Regions from separate parts of the Oceanobacillus iheyensis HTE831 genome, predicted to be linked through region 2. Evidence: a T-box and tRNA genes for the amino acid it is inferred to sense, from the RefSeq annotation. Region 2 holds a T-box; the other holds one or more tRNA genes.

Region 1 (9,075 bases), 1.7 Mb from region 2:
CCCCAGCTAATATTGAAAGTAATAGCAATGTCTGGTTCATCAGCATTGCCTTTTGACAAAGCAACAGGTTCTTCGCCATTAAATACGGAGAAGACTGCATCTTTTTGTGTCCAAGCTATAAGAGCAACTATAAATGCTAATCCAATAATCCATGCAGTTCTTTTTCCTCTTAAACGAAAGGAATAAAAGTGATCCATCCGTTTTCCTCCTCTACTTATATCTATATTCATATCTATGCATTAGATATAGAAAATATGTACAAGCGTGCTTTGTCGAAAACTGTTTAGGAAAATGATGGATGAAATATAGTGTTTTTGGGGAATAGTAGTGGGTAGACACTTAAAAAACTTCGACCCGACAAAATTCAGCTGTTTTTGCGAATACTTGTAATGTTTAAGTCGTTGGAACCGAAAAGGGCTTATTGAAATATATTAATAGCAATATATGAATCCATTTAACGGAATTATACGGTAATATGAGGTGATTGCATGATTGGACTATTAGTAAATGAGATGGAACAGAAAGAAATGGAGTATCTAATAAAACGAGAGCTTGAAGAAATCTTATTAGATCTAGATGATAATCGAATTGATCAAATGGTAAAAAGCGCAATGCGAGAAAGATATCGATTGTTATTTCAATTACTTCGTAGAGTGGCGAGTGAACAAGAGTGTATGAAGTATATCCCTAAAAGAAAAGGGAATATCTGAGTTAAGCAACCTTTTGTAGTAATTTATGAAGTTACTACAAAAGGTTTTTTACCGAAATTTAATTTTTTGTTTAAAAACTATTGCTCAATAAAAAGGATTATGGTATATTAATTTTTGTCGCTTGATGAAACATATTGCAAGACACACAAAACAAACATCTTTTAAAAAAGATTTTAAAAAAGTGTTGACATCAAACGGATAACATGATAAATTATATCTTGTCGCAAAAAACGACAAACAACGAAATTGCTCTTTGAAAACTGAACAAAACAACCAGTACGAAAGAAGAAAAACACCTCGTTTTTCTTAAAAGAAATGAAGTCAGAAGTTGACTTCTGAAGCACAAGAAACACAACTTTTATGGAGAGTTTGATCTTGGCTCAGGACGAACGCTGGCGGCGTGCCTAATACATGCAAGTCGAGCGCATGAAATTATTTGATTCTCTTCGGAGTTGACGATAATGGAATGAGCGGCGGACGGGTGAGTAACACGTAGGCAACCTGCCTGTAAGACTGGGATAACTCGTGGAAACGCGAGCTAATACCGGATAACACTTTTTATCTCCTGATGAGAAGTTGAAAGGCGGCTTTTGCTGTCACTTACAGATGGGCCTGCGGCGCATTAGCTAGTTGGTAAGGTAACGGCTTACCAAGGCGACGATGCGTAGCCGACCTGAGAGGGTGATCGGCCACACTGGGACTGAGACACGGCCCAGACTCCTACGGGAGGCAGCAGTAGGGAATCTTCCGCAATGGACGAAAGTCTGACGGAGCAACGCCGCGTGAGTGATGAAGGTTTTCGGATCGTAAAACTCTGTTGTTAGGGAAGAACAAGTACTATAGTAACTGATAGTACCTTGACGGTACCTAACCAGAAAGCCACGGCTAACTACGTGCCAGCAGCCGCGGTAATACGTAGGTGGCAAGCGTTGTCCGGAATTATTGGGCGTAAAGCGCTCGCAGGCGGTTCTTTAAGTCTGATGTGAAATCTTACGGCTCAACCGTAAACGTGCATTGGAAACTGGGGAACTTGAGTGCAGAAGAGGAGAGTGGAATTCCACGTGTAGCGGTGAAATGCGTAGAGATGTGGAGGAACACCAGTGGCGAAGGCGACTCTCTGGTCTGTAACTGACGCTGAGGAGCGAAAGCGTGGGGAGCGAACAGGATTAGATACCCTGGTAGTCCACGCCGTAAACGATGAGTGCTAGGTGTTAGGGGGTTTCCGCCCCTTAGTGCTGAAGTTAACGCATTAAGCACTCCGCCTGGGGAGTACGGCCGCAAGGCTGAAACTCAAAAGAATTGACGGGGGCCCGCACAAGCGGTGGAGCATGTGGTTTAATTCGAAGCAACGCGAAGAACCTTACCAGGTCTTGACATCCTCTGAACACTCTAGAGATAGAGTTTTCCCTTCGGGGACAGAGTGACAGGTGGTGCATGGTTGTCGTCAGCTCGTGTCGTGAGATGTTGGGTTAAGTCCCGCAACGAGCGCAACCCTTGATCTTAGTTGCCAGCATTAAGTTGGGCACTCTAAGGTGACTGCCGGTGACAAACCGGAGGAAGGTGGGGATGACGTCAAATCATCATGCCCCTTATGACCTGGGCTACACACGTGCTACAATGGATGGAACAAAGGGAAGCGAACCCGCGAGGTCAAGCAAATCCCACAAAACCATTCTCAGTTCGGATTGTAGGCTGCAACTCGCCTACATGAAGCCGGAATCGCTAGTAATCGCGGATCAGCATGCCGCGGTGAATACGTTCCCGGGCCTTGTACACACCGCCCGTCACACCACGAGAGTTGGTAACACCCGAAGTCGGTGAGGTAACCGTAAGGAGCCAGCCGCCGAAGGTGGGACTAATGATTGGGGTGAAGTCGTAACAAGGTAGCCGTATCGGAAGGTGCGGCTGGATCACCTCCTTTCTAAGGATATATATAGGAAGTGCAGGCGCCTTGCTTATCGACGTACAGATTGGAGAACTCCAGACGAGATAAAGGAAACACGAATGTGATTCGATGTTGACTTATCGTAGGATGGAATTCGAAATTTGCTAGTCGATAGGCGCCGGAACTAGACTATTAACGGAATCGTACTTGGTTGTTTGGTTCAGTTTTGAGAGAGCAATTCTCTTTAAATATTATAAGTGAGATGGGCCTGTAGCTCAGCTGGTTAGAGCGCACGCCTGATAAGCGTGAGGTCGGTGGTTCGAGTCCACTCAGGCCCACCATCTAATACAATAGATATATGGGGCCTTAGCTCAGCTGGGAGAGCGCCTGCCTTGCACGCAGGAGGTCAGCGGTTCGATCCCGCTAGGCTCCATTTTTGTACCTTGAAAACTAAATAAGAGTAACAACGACATCAAAAAAACAGAAGGCTGAAGCAACTATTTTTAATAGGAGCTGAAGCTGGATTGAAACAAGGCTATTAAATTAGCACGCTTATTTACTGAAACAACTTAGTTAAGTGAATAAGGGCGCACGGTGGATGCCTTGGCACTAGGAGCTGACGAAGGACGGGACTAACACCGATATGCCTCGGGGAGTTGTAAGTAAACTTTGATCCGGGGATTTCCGAATGGGGAAACCCACTGTTCGTAATGGAGCAGTACCTATACCTCAATACATAGGGTATAGGGAGCAGACCCGGGGAACTGAAACATCTCAGTACCTGGAGGAAGAGAAAGAAACCTCGATTTCCTGAGTAGCGGCGAGCGAAACGGAAAGAGCCCAAACCAGAAAGCTTGCTTTCTGGGGTTGTAGGACACTCCTTTGGAGTTACAAAGAAATTCTTTAAATGAATCGATCTGGAAAGGTCAGCCAAAGAAGGTAACAGCCCTGTAATTGAAAAGGAATTTCCTCCGGAGTGTATCCTGAGTACGGCGGAACACGTGGAATTCCGTCGGAATCCGGGAGGACCATCTCCCAAGGCTAAATACTCCCTAGTGACCGATAGTGAACCAGTACCGTGAGGGAAAGGTGAAAAGCACCCCGGAAGGGGAGTGAAATAGAACCTGAAACCGTGTGCCTACAAGTAGTCGAAGCCCGTTAATGGGTGACGGCGTACCTTTTGTAGAATGGACCGGCGAGTTACGATCCCATGCAAGGTTAAGTGGAAGACACGGAGCCGCAGCGAAAGCGAGTCTGAATAGGGCGAATATAGTATGTGGTCGTAGACCCGAAACCGTGTGATCTACCCATGTCCAGGGTGAAGGTCAGGTAACACTGACTGGAGGCCCGAACCCACGTATGTTGAAAAATGCGGGGATGAGGTGTGGGTAGGGGTGAAATGCCAATCGAACACGGAGATAGCTGGTTCTCTCCGAAATAGCTTTAGGGCTAGCCTCAAGATGATGAGTACTGGAGGTAGAGCACTGATTGGACTAGGGGCCCCTACCGGGTTACCGAATTCAGTCAAACTCCGAATGCCAGTTACTTAAACTTGGGAGTCAGACTATGGGTGATAAGGTTCATAGTCGAAAGGGAAACAGCCCAGACCGCCAGCTAAGGTCCCAAAGTATACGTTAAGTGGAAAAGGATGTGGAGTTGCCCAGACAACCAGGATGTTGGCTTAGAAGCAGCCACCATTTAAAGAGTGCGTAATAGCTCACTGGTCGAGTGACTCTGCGCCGAAAATGTACCGGGGCTAAACGTATCACCGAAGCTGCGGATTGTTCTTACGAACAATGGTAGGAGAGCGTTCTAAGTGCTGCGAAGTCAGACCGTGAGGACTGGTGGAGCGCTTAGAAGTGAGAATGCCGGTATGAGTAGCGAAAAAAGAGTGAGAATCTCTTTCACCGAATGCCTAAGGTTTCCTGAGGAAGGCTCGTCCTCTCAGGGTTAGTCGGGACCTAAGCCGAGGCCGATAGGCGTAGGCGATGGACAACAGGTAGATATTCCTGTACCACCTCATGATTGTTTGAGCGATGGGGGGACGCAGTAGGATAAGGAATGCGCACCGATGGACGTGTGCGCCCAAGCAGTGAGAAAGTCAGATAGGCAAATCCGTCTGGCAATTTCAAGCTGTGATGGGGAGGGAAATTGAGTACCGAAGTTCCGGATTTCACACTGCCAAGAAAAGCCTCTAGTTAGATCATAGGTGCCCGTACCGCAAACCGACACAGGTAGGCGAGGAGAGAATCCTAAGGTGAGCGGGAGAACTCTCGTTAAGGAACTCGGCAAAATGACCCCGTAACTTCGGGAGAAGGGGTGCTCCTTCATAGGAGGAGCCGCAGTGAATAGGCCCAAGCGACTGTTTAGCAAAAACACAGGTCTCTGCGAAGCCGAAAGGCGAAGTATAGGGGCTGACACCTGCCCGGTGCTGGAAGGTTAAGGGGACGAGTTAGCTCTTTGGAGCGAAGCTTTGAACCGAAGCCCCAGTAAACGGCGGCCGTAACTATAACGGTCCTAAGGTAGCGAAATTCCTTGTCGGGTAAGTTCCGACCCGCACGAAAGGTGCAACGACTTGGGCACTGTCTCAACGAGAGACCCGGTGAAATTATACTATGCGTGAAGATGCGCATTACCCGCGACAGGACGGAAAGACCCCGTGGAGCTTTACTGTAGCCTGATATTGAATGTTTGTGCAGCTTGTACAGGATAGGTGGGAGCCTTTGAAGCGTGAGCGCTAGCTTACGTGGAGGCACCCGTGGGATACCACCCTCGCTGTATGAACATTCTAACCCAGGACCGTGATCCGGTTCGGAGACAGTGTCAGGCGGGCAGTTTGACTGGGGCGGTCGCCTCCCAAAGAGTAACGGAGGCGCCCAAAGGTTCCCTCAGAATGGTTGGAAATCATTCGTAGAGTGTAAAGGCAGAAGGGAGCTTGACTGCGAGACCTACAAGTCGAGCAGGGACGAAAGTCGGGCTTAGTGATCCGGTGGTTCCGCATGGAAGGGCCATCGCTCAACGGATAAAAGCTACCCCGGGGATAACAGGCTTATCTCCCCCAAGAGTTCACATCGACGGGGAGGTTTGGCACCTCGATGTCGGCTCATCGCATCCTGGGGCTGTAGTCGGTCCCAAGGGTTGGGCTGTTCGCCCATTAAAGCGGTACGCGAGCTGGGTTCAGAACGTCGTGAGACAGTTCGGTCCCTATCCGTCGTGGGCGTTGGAAGTTTGAGAGGAGCTGTCCTTAGTACGAGAGGACCGGGATGGACACACCGCTGGTGTACCAGTTGTTCCGCCAGGAGCATGGCTGGGTAGCTACGTGTGGTAAGGATAAGTGCTGAAAGCATCTAAGCATGAAGCCCCCCTCAAGATGAAACTTCCCATCACTTCGAGTGAGTAAGATCCCTCAGAGACGATGAGGTTGATAGGTCCGAGGTGGAAGCGTGGCGACACGTGCAGCTGACGGATACTAATTGATCGAGGACTTATCTAAGTTCTTATATTGATGTCAAGTTACTCTTATTTAGTTTTTAGGGTACAAACCTAAATAACAAACAGACCAATTAGTCTGGTAGCGATAGCGAAGAGGCCACACCTGTTCCCATGCCGAACACAGAAGTTAAGCTCTTCAGCGCCGATGGTAGTTGGGGCTTTGCCCCTGCAAGAGTAGGACGCCGCCAGGCTGATTTTTGCTATCCAATTATTATTTTATATATTCCACAGTAGCTCAGTGGTAGAGCAATCGGCTGTTAACCGATCGGTCGTAGGTTCGAATCCTACCTGTGGAGCCATATGCTTCCATAGCTCAGTTCGGTAGAGCACTTCCATGGTAAGGAAGGGGTCAGCGGTTCAAGTCCGCTTGGAAGCTCTTTAGATAAACGCTTGTCCTGTATAGGATAGAGCGTTTTTTTGTGCTCTAATGTAATTAGCTCTCTGTGTTATGGCATAAAAACCACCCACGTTCATCAGGTATCTTCCATTAATGAACAAATTTCAATTCATTTATATGCATTTGGATTTTCTTCATCAAATCCTTCTCTTACTAAGCTACGGATTTCTTCTGTATCTCTATATATATTTTTTGGATTTCCTAAGTACTTACTTCGTGAGTTGTACGCCCATCAAACATCAGCTTCCTCTACTACAATTCATATAGAAATTTCACGCGTAATACATGTTAAATAGTCTTCTTATGCATTGAAAATCAAACTAGTGAACTTTCGAATTTTTTAAATTAGCTCTTATGTTAAAGAATGAAGATGAATATCGATAATATTACCGTTTTTTCAGAAAAATATTAAGTTAATTTTAAGTTAAATTTCTGTTTTAGTTTTATTAATTTCGAGGAGTTTATTCATGAGTAATTATTTTATTCGAGGCTTCTGTCCTATTCGTTAAAATAAAATTTTTTACCATTTTATTTGACAGAAAAATTAGATATTGGGTTAAAAATAGTTATAATTTATTATTTATATGATCGAAAAGTATCCTAATGAAATCTTTGTCTGTAAACATAAAATACTATATTTGGAAAAAATATGGAAATTGAGTCGTAAATACTATTTCCGTGTCGTTATATGCCGGTTATAGTGTAGGTGCAAGATATCAAGTGGTCAGCTAATTAGCGATTAGATTAAAAAAAAGGAGTGGTAGGTACCTAAATTGAAACGAAAAGAGTTCCAAACGATTTCAATCTTAATCAAGCATTACAGAACATTAAGTGTAATTGTCATTATTGGAAAATGGCGTTTTTAAAAGGTGCTTATATCAACTTTGTTTAGAAAAAGAGCCGGAGTGGAGGACAAAAGAAAACAATTTAAAATGATATAGAGGTGAAAACATGCTAGAAGAATTTTTAATCATTTTGCTATTAGCTTCATTAGCTATTTTCTTTGGAGTCAAAGATAAAATGATTAATGATAAAAATGTTGCAAGTATACCGGTCCGTATTAATGTAAATGGAATTAGAGGTAAATCTACTGTTACTAGACTAATAACAGGGGTTCTACAAGAAGCAGGTTATCATACTGTTGGCAAAACGACAGGAACTGATGCCAGGATGCTGTACTGGTTCGATTCCCAAGAGGCCCCTATTCAGAGAAGACTAGAAGGTCCAAATATCGGTGAACAAAGAAAAGTCATTTCTAAAGCTTCGGATTTAAAAGCTGATGCATTAGTAAGTGAGTGTATGGCAGTTAAACCTGATTATCAAATCGTTTTTCAAGATAAAATATTACAAGCAAACATCGGGTTAATTGTAAATGTTTTAGAAGATCATATGGACGTATTAGGACCGACATTAAAAGAAGTTGCAGACTCATTTTCTGAGGCAATCCCTCATAATGGTGATTTAATTATCAATGATAGTCCCTATGTACCTCACTTTAGACAGATGGCCAAACAACGAAATACAAAGGTGCATGTATGTGATACATCTATTATCTCGGAGGATTTTCTTAAAAAATTTGAGTATATGGTATTCCCAGAAAACGCAGCATTAGCAATTGCTGTGGCAGATGTTCTTGGTATTGATCATGAAACGGCTTATAGAGGAATGTTAAAGGCATGGCCAGATCCAGGTGCTATGCAGATTATTCCAATAGGTGATAAGAATAAACCTAGTTTCTTAGTAAATGGATTTAGTGCGAACGATCCAATGTCTACACTCAATATTTGGGAGCGTGTGAAGCAACTAAGTTATCCTACAGATGATCCCGTTGTTATCATGAATACCCGCTCGGATCGTTTAAATCGTACGGAACAATTTATCAAACAAGTGCTACCAAATATACAGGCAGAAACATTAGTTGTAATGGGGGATAGTACGGGACTTATTGTAGAGGAGTATAAAAAAGGAACATTTCCTGTTAAGAACCTTTTAGATCTAGAAAAGACAAGCACCGAAGAAATTGTACGGGTACTTCAGCCATACTTATCAGACAAGACGATCTATGGTATTGGAAATATCCATGGCGGGGCTGATGAATTAGTAACTCGTCTAGAACAAATGAAAATCGTAAAAGAATCTGCTTAGAGAAAGGAATTGAAAAATGTTTGTATTTGATACGGGAGATGTTTATTTAGCTATAGCTGCCGGAGTAATTCTGAGCTTGTTTTATACAGAAAGGACAGGAATTATTCCAGCTGGATTAATTGTTCCGGGTTATATTGCCATGATGGTTAACGCCCCTGTGAGTATTGTTGTTACATTTATGATTGCTTTTTTGACCTATTTAATAGTTATGAAAGTAATTGGGAAATTTACGATTCTATACGGAAGAAGAAAATTTACAGCTATGATTATCATGGGAATCATAATGAAAGCAATTTTCGATTTTGGTCTACCCGGTTATGCAATTCCTGAAGCAGTAGGTGGGTTGGTTGCTATAGGGATTATCGTTCCTGGATTAATTGCAAATACAATAGAAAAGCAAGGAGTCATACCAACAGTTGGAAGTACAGTATTGCTTAGTGGATTTA
Region 2 (9,075 bases):
TTTCAAACAGTAACTCCTACAGAAAAAGTAGCTAATGTAGAAAATTATAACTACCAACATAACTCAGTAAATTATGAAGTTCCAATGGACTTTAGTTGGATAGAACAAATGTTACACAAGCGTATGATACCTGTTAATCAAGTTTTAACTATGGATACTAAGCGTCTCATTTACCAAATGAAAGTGCTGTATAATTTGGACAGTCATGAGATTGAACGTGCTTGTCAATATGCTATCAATGAAGATTATCAATTTAATCAAAAAGAGTTCAAAGCAGCATGTCATGATATATTTCGTTCAAACAATAATCAACAATCTGTCCGGCTGTCTGAAAAAAATAATCAAGAAGTTAAGAAGTATGAAGTAACTAAACCGAAAACCAAGAAGGAACAATTAATTTATGAATTAGAAAGAATATCACCGACTCAATTATTGAAAGACTTATCAAGAGGTAATGATGCGTCAGACCAAGATATTAAAGTAATAGAGACTGTCATGACAAAACAAGATTTACCTGCACCAGTAATGAATGTGCTTATTCATTATGTATTATTACAATCTAATATGAAACTTTCCAAAGCATATTTAGAAAAAATAGCTAGTCATTGGTCACGGCTAAACCTTCAAACAGCAAGTGATGCAATGAACTTTGCTAGGCAGGAACAACAGAATGTTCAATCTAAAGTTAAGAAGAATAATTATACCAGACGTCAGAATACAACGAAGGAAGTTATCCCTGATTGGTTTAAAGAACGGAAAAACAAATCACAAGTAACTTCTGAAAAACCGGACACTTCGATGGAAGATCAAGAAAAAATAGCATCTAGATTAAAACAATATTTAAATGAAAATTAATCAAGATGTATAAGGGTGGTTAAGTGTGAAGCCGATACAATCAGAATTGAAAGCATGGATGAAGAAAAACAAAAACTTCCAAACGAGTTATCAGAATATCAGGAAAGAAGTATTAGACGACCCATCCATTAAGCATTTTTTAGCTAATCACCCAGAGTTAACAAGTGAAATTATCGATAAACATTTAATAAAATTATATGAATATAAGTCTCAATCCAAGCAATGTGACCGTTGTAAATCGCTTGGAGGATGTCAGAATATGATACAAGGATATTCTCCTGTGTTGGAAGCTGACAATAATGATATTCGGTTAAGTTATGAAAAATGCCATAAAAGACTTGAAGAAGAGCAAAATGAACAGCAACAAAAACTTATTCAAAGTCTTTATATGCCGAAAGAAATTCTTCAAGCAAGAATATCTGATGTTATTCAAGACGAGCACCGATCGAATGCTCTAGGAAAAGTTCTTGATTTTTTAGAAGCTTCCAAGCAAGAATTACCAAAAAAAGGACTCTATCTATATGGTTCATTTGGTGTTGGAAAGACTTATCTTTTAGGTGCAATTGCTAATGAACTTAAAAAGCTTGAGTACTCAATTTCATTAATATATATGCCGGAATTTGTTCGTGAAATTAAATCCTCTTTTAAAGATGATTCATTCAATGAAAAAGTAGATTTCTTTAAAAAAGCAGATATACTAATGTTAGATGATATGGGCGCTGAGATGCAATCTGCTTGGTTTCGAGATGAAGTGTTAGGTTCCGTTTTACAGTACCGTATGATGGAAGGTTTGCCGGTTTTTATTACATCTAATTATGACTTGGATCAACTAGAGCAAGAATTATCTACAACTAGGAATGGCGTAGAACAAGTGAAAGCAGGAAGAATCATTGAGCGGATTAAGCAAGTTACAACAGACGTGAAGCTAAGTGGGCCGAATCGTCGAAGCTGAGAAAACCTTTTATTGAACTCTATTAATAAAGTTCAATAAAAGGTTTTTTTGATACATCCATATCTTTTTTCATAAAACCATTTGCTAGTTTGAGTAGTTTATTCATTTTTTTAAATGGTTGTCCATATAATGTAACAGTTCGGTTGTGGATGAGGGTGATATGTATTGGTGGAGGTATTTTTTGAATTAGACAAAGAAGTTGTAAGTTTTTGTGAGTCTGTCTTTCGTAGAAATAGGAAGATGGAATTGAATTGGAAAACAAATGAAGATTGGGGAAATCATTTAACGATTGATGAAATATTACCTGCTGAAGATCTTCGCAAAACAATAAGTAATGCGATGGCAGATGTAGTATTAACACATCGTTTAGGTAATATGATTCGAAAAATGATTAATGAATATTATTACACGGAGCAAGAAGAAATCGAACGTATACATGATCTAACCAATTGGATTTTGACAGGGGAGGACGAGGATAGTAAGCATCTACGTAATAATAAAGATATTCATGGTTTACTGACCAAGTTGTTTGAAGAAAATATTGAATTTAATTCCGAAATTCATTTTGATTCATTAGTGAACTTTCGTTTATTACCTTTCCGAGATGAAATTAGACGAAGTGTCGGAGATGCCATTGATGAGTTTAGACGGGAGGAAGATCATCAAGCATTTATTGATATGTTACGTGCCTACATACAGAAGAAAGATGTTGGTATGGAGATTATTCATATTATGCAAGGTGATACCTTCCAATTTTATTATGATAATGGGAAACAATTATCGCGTTTAGAGCTAAGAATGCTAATGCGTGAAGAACCATTATACGTCGTCGGTCTACATGATAATGAATTTAATCTTGCTCCGCTAATCGCTATGGGGCCAAAGAAAATTAAGATTTATGGAGATGATCCATCAGAACCGAAGACGTTAACGGTTATTAATGTCTTTCAAGAAAAGGTCGATTTTGAACCAACCCGCAATTTTCCTTTTTCTTACTATTTAAAAAATGATTAGGCAGGCTTGATTTTCTGATTTGAAAGGTCTATAATACGAATAAATAACTGTATATTATTCGTGATGATAAGGACAAGATTATTTATAATTCATAATCTAGAGAAGGTATCCGTTGGCTGAAAGTTACCTTTATGAGATAAGTAATTACCACCTTGGAGCTTTGCTGGTGAATAGTTAGTAACCAGCAACGTATTTCTGCGTTAAAGATATAATGAAGCTATCCAGATATGGATAGGAATTAGGGTGGAACCACGACGTTACCAACGCTCGTCCCTTTGCTATAGTGCAAAGGGATGGGCGTTTTTTAATTATTTGAAAAAGGAGAATGAAACATGGCAGATTTATCGATTATTTTCCCAGATGGGTCAGAGAAGCAATTTCCAGTCGGAACTACGGGTGAAGAAATAGCAGCATCAATATCACCAGGTTTAAAAAAACAAGCACTTGCTATCAAACTTGATGGTGAACTTGTAGATTTACGAAGAGAATTATCATCTGGTGGAAGCATTGAAATCATCACATATAAAAATAATGAGGGCCTTGAAGTGTTACGTCATTCAAGTGCACATTTGTTAGCTCAAGCTATAAAACGTTTGTTTAACGATGTGAAACTTGGTGTCGGTCCTGTCATAGAAGAAGGATTTTATTATGATATTGATATGGAGCACAAATTAACTCCAGAAGATTTACCTAAAATTGAAAAAGAAATGAAGCGTATTATTGATGAAAATTTAGAAATCAAAAGGGTAGAAGTTTCTCGTAATAAAGCTCAAGAAATGTTTAGCGATATTGGCGATGATTTAAAATTAGAACTTATCGACGCTATTCCGGAAAATGAACAAGTAACGATTTATGAACAAGGAGAGTTTTTCGATTTATGCCGAGGGATTCATGTCCCTTCTACAAGTAAAATTAAAGCATTTAAATTATTAAGTATTTCTGGAGCTTATTGGCGTGGAGATAGTAACAATAAACAATTACAACGAATTTATGGCACAGCTTTTGAGAAAAAAGGACAATTAGAAGAACATTTACAAATACTAGAAGAAAGAAAAGAAAGAGATCATCGTAAATTAGGAAAAGAATTAGGTATATTTACAGTATCACAAAAAGTTGGGCAAGGCTTACCGCTTTGGTTACCAAAAGGAGCAACGATTCGTCGTAATGTAGAACGCTATATTGTTGATTTAGAAGAAAGATTAGGATATAGCCATGTTTATACTCCGGTCCTGGGAAATGTAGAACTGTATAAAACAAGTGGACATTGGGATCACTATCAGGACGATATGTTTCCAACAATGGAGATGGATAACGAAGAACTGGTACTTCGTCCAATGAATTGTCCTCATCATATGATGGTATTTAAAAATCAACTCTGGAGTTATCGTAATCTGCCAGTTCGAATCGCTGAGCTAGGAACAATGCATCGACATGAAATGAGTGGTGCGTTAGCTGGCTTACAACGTGTACGAGCAATGACATTAAATGATGCACATATTTTTGCTCGTCCTGATCAGTTAAAAGAAGAATTTATTCGTGTAGTTGAATTAGTACAACATGTATATAAAGATTTTGGTATAGACGATTACTATTTCCGATTATCTTATCGTGATCCGGAGGATAAAGAAAAGTATGTTGATAATGACGAGATGTGGGAAAAAGCACAAGCGATGTTAAAAGAAACAATGGAAGATATGAATTTAGAATATGTAGAAGCAGAAGGTGAAGCTGCATTTTATGGTCCAAAATTAGATGTACAAGTCAAAACTGCTCTAGGCAAAGACGAAACCCTATCGACAATCCAATTAGATTTCCATTTACCAGAGCGATTTGATCTAACATATATTGGAGAAGATGGTAATCAACATCGCCCAGTAGTTATCCATCGCGGTGTAGTATCAACAATGGAACGATTTGTTGCTTTCTTAATTGAAGAATATAAAGGTGCTTTTCCAACTTGGCTTGCACCGGTACAAGTAAAAATTATCCCAGTTTCATTACAAGCTCATTTGGATTATGCGAAGGATATTGAAGAAAAGCTTCGATACCAAGGAGTTCGTGTAGAACTTGATGAACGAGATGAGAAAATTGGATATAAAATTCGAGAAGCACAGACACAAAAAGTTCCATTTGCTCTAGTATTAGGAGACAAAGAAATGGAAAGTAACAGTGTTAATTATCGTAGATACGGAGAACAAGATACCGAGACATTGGAATTTGATCAATTCTTAAATCTTATTAAAGAAGAAGTAGATAATAAGAAGATTAAATAAGCGTTATTGATAAGGAATATTATAAAAACCGAACTGTAACAAAATGTTATTCATTTTCGCTACAGTTCGGTTTTTTGTGAGCTCAGGTTGGGCTTTATCATTCGATAACAAAAGTTCCGCACCAGTTCATACTCTATTAGCTTATTTGAAAGGACAATGTGCCCAATGATAGAAGTTCAATAGCAACTTTTGGCACTTTTTTCCAATAGGAGGAAGTAGTAGACTAAAAATTAATAAGGAAATGATGTTTTCTCTCGCATCCAGCCAAGAAATAGACCTCTTTTAGAGCGGTAGAAATAGATACTATTCTAGAGGAGGTGAAGTGGTAAGGGTACTAAATTAAAAATTTAGGAGGAGAGAAAGCATGAAACGAATAAGGACAAAAGGAGTAACGATTGTAATAGTTATGTTGATTGTGATATCTAGCCTCACACTTACACCTTTTACCACCTCAGAAGCTTCTTTTCAAAAAGAAAATCCATTTATACGAGCTTTTTGGGTACAAGCATTTGAACCCGGCTTAAAAACTCCAGAAGAGATTGATGAACTAGTTGACGATGTCCATAAAGCTAATATGAATACAATTATTGCGCAAGTTAGCAGAAGACATGATGCATATTACCAAAGTGATGTCTTACCATTTACAGAGGACCCATCCGTACCAGAAGGATTTGATCCTTTAGGTTATTTACTAACGAAAGCACATGAAAAAGGAATCGAAGTTCATGCTTGGGTGGTTGTAGGTCCAATGTGGCATAGCGTTTATGGTGATGCTCCATCAGATCCAACGCATATTTGGAATCTACACGGTCCGGATGCTCAAGAAGAGAGTTGGGCAACGGAAGATTATAATGGTAATGTACCATACTGGCAGCCCTATCTTGACCTTGGTCACCCTGAAGCAAGAAATCATGTTGTTGACATGGTGAATGATATTGCGAAAAATTATGAAGTAGATGGAGTCCATTTGGATTACATTCGATATCCAGAAGACGGGAAGGGATATAATGCTACTTCTTTAGCACGATTTCATGAGGAAACAGGACGTACTGATCGACCGCCAGTAAATGATCAAGAATGGATAGCTTGGAAAGTAGAACAAGTCGATTCATTAATCAAACGTGTATATACGGAGCTTCTGACAGTGGATTCTGATGTGGAGTTATCGGCAGCTGTATTATCATGGGGATTTCATAATCCAAGTAATACACATTGGTGGAATATGGATCCTGTTCAGCGAGCACATCAGAATTGGAAAGAATGGGTTCAAGAGGGGTATCTAGATTATGCGTACGTTATGAATTATGATAGTGATGCCGACCCGCGTAGGGCTTTACGTTTTGATCAATGGATTGAATGGCAAAAAGATTTACCGAGAAATCGAGGTATAATAATTGGTCCAGCGCTCTATTTGAATACAGTAGCGGATAGTATGAATCAAATTAATCGAGCGTTAACACCATCTGTTAATGGTAATATGGCTGAAGGAGTAAGCCCGTATGTATATAATATTTGGAGTAATGATGGTCTTCCTAAATCTGAACTAATTGATTCACTATACCTACCTACTGAACATAATGAAGGTAAGCCACCATTTGAAGCACCGACAGAGTTACCTGATCCTTCATGGCGTCAGGAAAATCAAGGACATTTATTAGGCCAGCTTACTAATGAACAGTCTGCAGTAGAAATTCTAATCCGACGTGGCAAAAATGGTAAAATCATTAAAACAGTAGAAACAGATGCTAATGGCTACTTTGTCGCTACGGATCTCTCACCAGGAAATTATTTTATCCATTATAAGAATAGTGAAGAACGAACAAAAGTACAAATTAAGAAGCAACAAGTAACAAAAACACTTCTGAAAGATTAGAAGGAAATCCTTGAGGTAGAGCGGATCGGTTTGGTTCTATCTCAAGGAATTTGGATAAGTGATTGACAGTATTACCGTGACATGGTATTCTAAAACAGTTGTATAAAAGTTAGTGAAGCTGTATTGACGTCATAGACGGGATATGGTAAGCTATAAAAGTTAATAAAATGATCTAAGACAAGTAGAAGCACCCGCTTCTCACCTGATTGACACCGATTATGGTAGTTGACTGGTTCCAACCTTTTATTTAAATGTATTTGGAGATGTGTGGGTGCGTGTATGTACCGACACTTTTTTAATTGCATAAAATAAGCTTGTCAAATAGATCAGTAACAATAAACTCGGAGGTGGCTGGCTATTAGCAAGGATATGAACGTTAATGAAAAGATTCGTGCTAGAGAAGTACGACTTATCGACTCAAACGGTGATCAGCTTGGAGTAAAATCTCGTCAGGAAGCATTAGATATTGCAACAACAAGAAATCTTGACTTAGTACTAGTTGCTCCAAATGCGAAACCGCCAGTATGTCGTATCATGGACTACGGTAAATATCGTTTCGAGCAACAGAAAAAAGAAAAAGAGGCTCGTAAAAAGCAAAAAGTCATTAATGTAAAAGAGGTTCGTTTCACACCAGGAATTGGTGACCATGATTTTGAGACAAAATTGAAAAACGCTCGCAAGTTCCTTGAAAAAGGGGACAAAGTAAAAGCTGCAGTGCGTTTCCGTGGTCGTGCAATTACCCATAAAGAGCTTGGTCGTGAAGTGTTAGATCGTTTCGCTGAGGAAGTAAAAGACCTTGGTACGATTGAAACAAAACCTAAAATGGAAGGCCGTAATATGTTTATGATGGTCGCTCCAATTAATGAAAAAAATTAATACGTAACAGTAGATAACTAGGAGGAATGAATTATGCCTAAAATGAAAACTCATAAAGGTACAGCAAAGCGTTTTAAGAAAACGGGTTCTGGAAAAGTAAAAAGATCTCATGCATACACTAGTCACATGTTTGCAAACAAATCACAAAAACAAAAACGTAAATTACGTAAAAGTGCACTTGTTTCTTCTGGAGATTATAAGCGCATTAAAGATATGCTACCAAAATAATACAATAGTAGAAATGGATATGAATTAGGAGGGATTTCTTATGCCACGTGTAAAAGGTGGAACAGTAACGCGTCAACGTCGTAAACGCGTATTAAAATTAGCAAAAGGTTACTATGGTTCTAAAAGAACTCTATTTAAAACAGCAAAACAGCAAGTAATTAAATCTGGTCAGTATGCTTATCGTGACCGCAGACAGAAAAAACGTGATTTCCGTAAATTATGGATCACACGTATTAACGCTGCTGCTCGTATGCATGACTTATCTTACAGTAAATTAATGCACGGATTAAAAGTTGCTGGAATCGATATTAACCGTAAAATGCTTTCTGACCTTGCAATTAGCGATGAAAAAGCATTTGCTCAGTTAGTTTCTCAAGCAAAAGAAGCGTTAAAATAAATAACTAGAAAAGGCCGAATCCGAGTAGGATCGGTCTTTTTTTAAACAAATAGGTGGTAATTCTACAAAAATAGGAGTGTGAAATGCGAAATGGAAGAATCGGGTAGTTTGTTATATTATTTAGTGGCAGCGAATATTATAGGCTTTGTAATCATGTACATCGATAAAAGGAAGGCTGTACGAGGGCATTATCGAATTCCTGAAAGAACGTTTTGGCTACTCGGAATCCTTGGTGCAAGTGTTGGTATATATTTAGGTATGCAAACATTTCGACATAAAACGAAACATCGATCTTTTACCATTGGCATACCTGTCCTTATTGTTATTAATGTGATTAGTTTTAGCTGGATTCTACTTTTCATGTCATAAAGGCTCGTCTACTGTCATATAGATATATGGAACTTTGTATAATGAATAGAAACGACAAAGGAGGTGGAGGATGGAATATATAGGAAATTATTTATTTTCTATAGTTGAAATGGGTGGAGTTCTCTCACCGCTTTTATTTATTATATTTCATTTATTTAGACCGTTGTTATTCTTACCCGTTGTATTTATATGTATTTCAGGTGGAGTATTGTTTGGACCTGTAGCAGGATCAATTTAT

The links. A T-box is a leader RNA that pairs with one kind of tRNA and senses whether it is charged. The one in region 2 lies ahead of thrS (threonine--tRNA ligase), so its partner is inferred to be a tRNA-Thr.
Region 1: it encodes a tRNA-Thr, which carries the amino acid that the T-box ahead of thrS (threonine--tRNA ligase) is inferred to sense. The anticodon was not compared.

What each region holds. Positions count from the first base shown of each region.
Region 1 covers NC_004193.1:213,308-222,382, forward strand. The annotation lists gene pdaB (polysaccharide deacetylase family sporulation protein PdaB) at 1-197, opposite strand, end outside; gene OB_RS01160 (hypothetical protein) at 489-710, shown strand; rRNA gene OB_RS01165 (16S ribosomal RNA) at 1,068-2,631, shown strand; tRNA gene OB_RS01170 (tRNA-Ile) at 2,860-2,936, shown strand; tRNA gene OB_RS01175 (tRNA-Ala) at 2,956-3,028, shown strand; rRNA gene OB_RS01180 (23S ribosomal RNA) at 3,167-6,088, shown strand; rRNA gene rrf (5S ribosomal RNA) at 6,163-6,278, shown strand; tRNA gene OB_RS01190 (tRNA-Asn) at 6,312-6,386, shown strand; tRNA gene OB_RS01195 (tRNA-Thr) at 6,390-6,463, shown strand; gene pgsB (poly-gamma-glutamate synthase PgsB) at 7,436-8,629, shown strand; gene pgsC (poly-gamma-glutamate biosynthesis protein PgsC) at 8,646-9,075, shown strand, end outside.
Region 2 covers NC_004193.1:2,181,432-2,190,506, reverse strand. The annotation lists gene OB_RS11095 (replication initiation and membrane attachment family protein) at 1-855, shown strand, start outside; gene dnaI (primosomal protein DnaI) at 881-1,807, shown strand; gene ytxC (putative sporulation protein YtxC) at 1,976-2,821, shown strand; T-box leader at 2,876-3,099, shown strand; gene thrS (threonine--tRNA ligase) at 3,154-5,094, shown strand; gene OB_RS11075 (glycoside hydrolase family 10 protein) at 5,459-6,967, shown strand; ribosomal protein L20 leader region at 7,141-7,270, shown strand; gene infC (translation initiation factor IF-3) at 7,337-7,843, shown strand; gene rpmI (50S ribosomal protein L35) at 7,877-8,071, shown strand; gene rplT (50S ribosomal protein L20) at 8,112-8,468, shown strand; gene OB_RS11055 (DUF1294 domain-containing protein) at 8,559-8,837, shown strand; gene OB_RS11050 (TVP38/TMEM64 family protein) at 8,908-9,075, shown strand, end outside.